DNA from 2 places in the Streptomyces sp. NPDC002306 genome. Region 2 is predicted to be linked to the other one. Evidence: riboswitches for the same ligand, from Rfam matches in the RefSeq annotation. Region 2 holds a riboswitch; the other holds the start of a gene.
What was found. A riboswitch is a leader RNA that binds a small molecule or an ion and turns the genes downstream of it on or off. The one in region 2 is predicted to bind cyclic di-AMP.
Positions count from the first base shown of each region.

Region 1: another riboswitch for cyclic di-AMP. It lies ahead of ACWCQK_RS25670 (transglycosylase family protein); the one in region 2 lies ahead of ACWCQK_RS01335 (M23 family metallopeptidase).

Region 1 covers NZ_JBSFCK010000014.1:79,042-82,441, reverse strand. The annotation lists gene eno (phosphopyruvate hydratase) at 1-757, opposite strand, end outside; gene ACWCQK_RS25670 (transglycosylase family protein) at 1,069-1,746, opposite strand; cyclic di-AMP (ydaO/yuaA leader) riboswitch at 1,751-1,919, opposite strand; gene ACWCQK_RS25665 (transglycosylase family protein) at 2,184-3,104, opposite strand; gene ACWCQK_RS25660 (cytochrome P450 family protein) at 3,249-3,400, opposite strand, start outside.
Region 2 covers NZ_JBSFCK010000001.1:304,652-308,051, forward strand. The annotation lists gene ACWCQK_RS01330 (SGNH/GDSL hydrolase family protein) at 1-590, opposite strand, end outside; gene ACWCQK_RS01335 (M23 family metallopeptidase) at 754-1,740, opposite strand; cyclic di-AMP (ydaO/yuaA leader) riboswitch at 1,745-1,901, opposite strand; gene ACWCQK_RS01340 (alpha-galactosidase) at 2,206-3,400, opposite strand, start outside.

The sequences.
Region 1 (3,400 bases), on a different contig from region 2:
CCTTGTAGAACTCGGACGCGGCGACGTCGAGCGCGAGCGCGATCTGCTCGCCGGGGACGTAACCGGCCTGCTTGATGGCCTCGATGATGAGGTCGAGGGCGGCGCGGTTGGACTCCAGGTTCGGGGCGAAGCCGCCCTCGTCGCCCAGGCCGGTGGACAGGCCCTTGGTCTTCAGCACCTTCTTGAGGGTGTGGTAGACCTCGGCGCCCCAGCGCAGCGCCTCGGAGAAGGACTCCGCGCCGATCGGGGCGATCATGAACTCCTGGATGTCCACGTTGGAGTCGGCGTGCGAGCCGCCGTTCAGGATGTTCATCATCGGAACGGGCAGCAGGTGCGCGTTCGGGCCGCCCAGGTAGCGGAACAGCGGCAGGTCGCTGGCCTCGGACGCGGCGTGCGCGACGGCGAGGGAGACGCCGAGGATGGCGTTGGCGCCCAGCGAGCCCTTGTTGTCGGTGGCGTCCAGGTCGAACATCGCCTGGTCGATCAGGCGCTGCTCGGTGGCGTCGTAGCCGACGAGCTCCGGGCCGATCTGCTCGATGACGGCGAGGACCGCCTTCTCGACACCCTTGCCCTGGTAACGGTTGGGGTCGCCGTCACGGAGCTCGATGGCCTCGAAGGCACCGGTGGAGGCGCCGGACGGAACGGCGGCACGACCCGTGCTGCCGTCGTCGAGGCCGACCTCGACCTCGACCGTGGGGTTGCCTCGGGAGTCCAGGATTTCCCGGGCTACGACGACGTCGATGGACGGCACGAGCATCTCCTTCTGGGATGTGACGCGAGCTACGCCGGGCCGGGGGGCCCGGTGGTGCGCGGGCCTGTGGTGGCCACGCGGGACTGAGCCTAACCGCCTCCGGGCGATCGGCCGGCCTTCGACCGCCCCGGGCGCGGAACCGAGAGTAAATTGTTTCCGAACGGAACAAAGCCGGATCACAAAAATCCCCGCTCCGGTGCGTACGGGGGAACACGCACCGGAGCGGGGAGCCCGTGGGGACGGGGGCGGCCCTAGGAAGGCCTCCACTCAAGGAGACACGGACAGGGGAGCGCTGTGGTTCAGCCGCGAGCCGGAACTCACTTCAGGTGCAGCTGCTGACCGGGGTAGATGAAGTCGGCGTCGGCGACGATCTTCTTGTTCAGCTTGAACAGCGCCTGCCAGCCGCCCTTCACCTTGTGCTTCTCGGCGATGGCGCTGAGGGTGTCCCCCTTGACGACCTTGTACTCGCCGTCACCCTTCTCGACCTTCTTGCCGGCCGGGGTGGTGACGGTCTTCGGGGCGACCGGGCGCGCGGTGGAGCGGGAGGCGGCCTGTCCGCCGGTCGAGCGGGTGGCGGGCTTGGTGGACTTGCTCGGCGTGCCGGCGGCACCACCGGTGTACGCGGCACCGGACAGGCCCTTGCCGCAGGTGGGCCAGGCGCCCTTGCCCTGCGACGCGAGGACCTTCTCGGCGACCGCGATCTGCTGGGCCTTGGAGGCCTTGTCGGCGGTGGCCGCGTACTGCGTGCCGCCGTAGGCCGCCCAGGTGGAGGCGGAGAACTGCACACCGCCGTAGTAGCCGTTGCCGGTGTTGATGGACCAGTTGCCGCCGGACTCGCAGCGGGCCACGGTGTCCCACTCGGAGGCGGTGGCGGCGGAGGCTCCGCCGGCCGCCATCAGCGGAGCGGCGACGGCGACACCGGTGACGCCGGCGAGCGCGGCGACGCGGGTGGCCTTGGACGGACGACGGTGCTTGCCCTTGCCGGAAAACAGCATGCTTGGATCCCCTCACCGACGCCTGCGAGGTGAGCTGTCGGGTTCGGGTCGGTTGAGTTGCCCGGCCGCGCCCCTCCCGGGACGCGGCTTCACCCCAAGCCTGGGCCGGCTTCAACTGCCGGTCCTGGCACTTACCTTGGGTCCCCCGCTCCTGCCTACGGCGCTTGACGCGTCGACTGTTCCCGGACGGCCGCTGGCAGGATTCGGCGTTGCGGCAGCCGGGGCCCGCAGTAGCGAGCGGTCACGACCGTAGACACGGGATCGGCCGAATTCCAAAGACGATCAGGGCGTCTGAGACTCATCCCACACTTTCACCAAAACGGACATTTAACGGCGAACCAGGGCGTCAACTCCGGCTGCTTTTCGCCCGTTTAGGCACCGACTCGTCCCCTCTGACCAGCAGTGGACCCGCCGGTCGCCGTGGTACGAGAGCCGGTCTACGAGCCGTCCGCGGCGTACGAGGTCGAGGCGTGCCGGCCGATGAACGAGAAGGCCGACTCCGCCGCGTCCGCCGCTTCCTCGTCGGCACTGCCGCCGCGATGGCGGCCGGTGCCCGACGTGGCCGCGTCGGCGCCGGTGCCGTCGTCCTCGGCACTGTCGGCGACGGCGGTCAGCGAGCCCGTGTCGACGAGGCCCGAAGTGCCGATGGACTGACGGAAGTTGTCGGCGCTGCCGACGCTCGCCCCGCTCTTGGACGAACCGTCACCACCGCGCACGTCGTCCGCGGCGGAGTGCGACGCCTCGCCGGAGCCGGCCGTGCCGGCCGTCGCGTCCGAAGAGGGAGCGGACGGGGAGGAGGACGGCTCACCGGAAGGCAGGATCGAGGTGTCGGCGGAGGACCCGCCGGACGGCTGGGCCGACGGATCGCCGGACGCGTCACCGGAAGAGCCGGACAGACCAAGCGAGTCGGACAGTGAGGGCGTATCGGACTTTCCGCCCGAAGAGCCGTCCAGCACACCCGTGTCGACGGCCGCCGACGCGGAGTCCTTGGCCAGGCCCGAGAGCAGTCCGCACGTGGACCACGCCTCGACTCCCCGGTCGTCGAGGATCTTCTCGGCGACGGCTATCTGCTGGGAGCGGCTGGCCAGGTCGGCCTTGGAGGCGAAGTCGAGGCCGCCGTACCGCTCCCAGTCGTCCTGACTCAGGTGCAGGCCGCCGAAGTACCCGTTGCCGGTGTCGGCGCTCCACGAACCGCCGGTCTCGCACTGGGCGACCTGGTCCCAGGTGCTGCCCTCCGCGGCGCTCGCGCCGGTGGCGGCGAGGAGCGGGATGGCGATGGCGGAGCCGGTCACTCCTGCCGCGACGAGCAAGGCCGGGGCCTGGCGGGGGCGACGGTGACGACCGTTCCCGGAGAGCATACGAAGACCTTTCGCGCGACAGCGGTGAGCGGCACGGAGAGTGAAGCCAAGGCCCGTGCTACGGAGTGAACGTATCGGCAGACGATCACTTGTCACAAGTTAATGCCGCGTAGATCACGTGAAGATCACATTGTTGAACGCTCGTCATCTTTGGGCCGTGAACTCCACGGGCAGGGTGCGCAGTCCGCGCATGATCAGCCCGCCCCGCCAGCGCAGCTCGGCCGGATCCGCCCCGAGCCGCAGATCCGGGAGGCGGGTGAGGAGCGTGGCGAGCGCGGCCCGCCCCTCCAGCCGGG
Region 2 (3,400 bases):
TCGGCCGGCACGTCCAGGCCGAGGGCCAGGCCCGCGCGCAGGGCCACCCGCGTGTGCCCCTCGGGCGAGAGGTGCAGCCGGTCGCCGTCCCAGGCCCGCCGGTCCTGGACGGACTTCAGGGACCACAGGTCGAGCACCGGGCAGCCGTACCGGTCCGCGACGGCGCGGACATGCCCGTTGTAGGTCGCGATCTTGCCGCGCAGGTGCTTGAGCAGGGGCACACCGCGGGTGTCGAAACCGGTCGTCACCATGACCGTGCCGGATACGGCGGTCAGCGCGGCGATCGCGTGCTCGAACCGCTCGGCCACCTCGTCGGGGTCGGTCCCGGGGCGGAGGATGTCGTTGCCGCCCGCGCAGAAGGAGACCAGGTCCGGCGCCAGTTCGACGGCCTGCGGAAGCTGGTCGGCCACGATCTGGTCGAGCAGCTTGCCCCGCACGGCGAGGTTCGCGTACGTGAAGTCGCCCTCGGGCCGCCGGTCCGCGAGAAGCACCGCGAACCGGTCGGCCCAGCCGACGAACGCCCCGTCGGGGCCGGGGTCGCCGACGCCCTCGGTGAAGCTGTCCCCCAGCGCCACGTACGACCCGATCACTGATCTGTTGTCACTCTTCGAATCGTCTGCCACATCGGCCCATGATTCCCCTTCGAATGTGACCTACGCGACCGTAGGCAGGGGTTGACGGACGGTGAGATAAGCCACTGCTAAAGAGTTGGCCAACCAGGGAATAAGGACGTCGGGGGCGACGGCTCTCCGGTCAGCCGACGGCCACGCCGTGCGCGCGGAGGTAGGCGACCGGGTCCACGTCGGAACCGTAGCCGGGCGTGGTGCGGATCTCGAAGTGCAGGTGCGGGCCGGTCACGTTGCCCGTCGCGCCCGAGAGACCCACCTGCCGGCCCTCGCCCACGGTCTGCCCGGCCCAGACGGAGAGCTGGGAGAGGTGGGCGTACTGGGCGTAGTAGCCGTCGGCGAGCCTGATGACGACCTGGTTGCCGTACGCGCCGCTCCAGCCCGCGGAGACGACGGTGCCGGCGCCCACGGCCTTGAGCGGGGTACCGGTGGGGACGACGAAGTCGACGCCCGTGTGGTAGCCGCTGGACCACATGCCGCCCGCCACGCGGTAGCCGGTGCCGACGGCGCCACCGGCGACCGGGAGGGTGTAACCGGTGCCGGTGGAGGCGCTGGGCGCGGTGCCGGCGGACGTGCCGGGAGCCCCGTCGGTGGTGGCGGCGGCCAGCGCGAGGTCGGGCGCCGGGACGGAGGGGGTGTCCGTGGACGACGACTTCGCCGACGAGGACTCCACAGCCGACCCTGCGCGGGCCTTCGCGCCGATGCTGAGCTTCAGGCCCGGGTGGATCAGCGACGGGTCGGCGCCGACGGCCGCGCGGTTGTCCTGGTAGAGCCGGTGCCAGCCACCGCTGACGTGCTGGGCGTCGGCGATCTTCGAGAGGTAGTCGCCGGAACGGACCGTGTAGGTCCGGGCACCCGCGCCCTTGTCGGCCGTCTTCTTCTGGACGGCCTTCTTCTCGACGGACTGCTTCTCGGCGACCTGCTGGTGGACCACCGGGGCGGACTGCGCGGCCTGTCCGGAGACGGACCCGGCGGGGATCTGGGGCGTCGCCGCGTGCGCGCCGACGGCCCCCATGAGCGGAAGGGCGAGTGCGGCGCCGCCGGTTCCGGCGACGGCGATCGTGCGTGTGAAGCGCTGGGCCTTGGGGCGGCGGTGCTTACCCTTCGCGGGCATGACGAATTCCTCTCCGGCGCCTGCGAGGTGAGCTGTCGGGTGCGGGCTGGAGATGCCCGGCCGCGCTCGCCGCGCGGCTGTACCCCAAGCCTGTTCCGGAGACCGGAACAGGCGGTGATGCCTGTGGGTCCCCCGCTCCTGCCGGACACGGGTGAGTGTGCGGGAACCGGGCGCCGGCAGGACTGGGCGTCCGCCCGGATTGGTGGGGAAGTTAGGCGAGTGAGACGCGAGGGGACAAGCGTCCGTTTCCGGAAGTGCCCGAATTGCTTGATCCGTGACGGGATTTACCGGTCACGCTCCGTCATCCCCGCGCCCCTCATTCACTGATTCCCTGGGAAAACACCTGAATTACGTGAACATGCCGGGCGACACACGGTCACCGGTATGACGCTCCTCACGCCTCGCCCGACAACTTCCCCCATTCCGGAGTGATTCAGAACTAAATTCGCGATTCGGGCATTTCACTCAGACGCGACGGAGACGGATGACCGTCGCGTCGAGGTCGCCCCGCAGCCCCGTACGCATCCCGTGATGCAGCAGCACCGCACCTCGGTGAACTTCGCCCGTTTCATGGCATTTGTACGAAGCCTCCGGATCGAGCCCTCGCAGCCGCAGCGCGGGCACGGGCTCGCCGTACCGCTGCGCCTGGAGGCAGGCGAGGACGACGGTCTCGTCCCCCCGGACGTACTGCACGGCGCTGAGTCCGCCCTGCGGCGCCCGCAGCCGGTAGAGGTCGCCGTGCTGCACGAGCGGGCGGATCTCCTTGTAGAGAGCGACCCAGTCCGCCGCCTCGGCGAGCTCCTCCTCGGTCCACCGGGTGAGGTCCCCGCCGACGCCGAGCACGCCGGCCATGGAGCTCACGAACCGGAACCGCAGCGAGCTGGCGCGGCCGTTGAGCTGGACGTTGGGGCTGTCGGTGACCCAGGCGGCCATGACCCGCGCGGGATGGATCTGGGTGAAGCCGTGCTGGATGGCCAGCCGGTCGAGCGGATCGGTGTTGTCGGAGGTCCACACCTGGTCCGTACGGCTCATGATCCCCAGGTCGATCCGCCCGCCGCCGCCGGAGCAGGACTCGAAGGCGACGCCCGGATGGGCCGCCCGCAGCCGGTCCAGCAAGGCGTACAGGGCGCGCACGTGGTCGACCCACAGCCGCTGGGGATAGGGCTCGCCGGGCCAGCCGGCGTCGGTGAAGCAGCGGTTGAAGTCCCACTTCACGTAGTCGATCGGGGCACTGTTGAGGAGGGTGTCGAGCCGCTCCCAGAGGTACTCCTGGACATCCTCGCGCGCGAGGTTCAGTACGAGCTGATTACGCAGTTCCGTCCGCTTTCGCCCCGTCTGGTACTGCACCCAGTCGGGGTGCGCCCGGTACAGGTCGCTGTCCGCGTTGACCATCTCGGGCTCGACCCAGATCCCGAACTGCATGCCGAGGGCGTGCACATCGTCGGCGAGGGGCTTGAGGCCGGCCGGGAAGCGGTCGGGGTTCGGCGTCCAGTCGCCGAGCCCGGCCCGGTCGCTGGTGCGGGCTCCGAACCAGCCGTCGTCGACCACGAACAGCTCGACGCCGATCCCGGCGGCGTGCCGCGCCAGCGCCCGCTGCTGCTCCTCGGAGATGTCGAACTCGGTGGCCTCCCAGGAGTTGAACAGCACCGGCCGGTCCTGG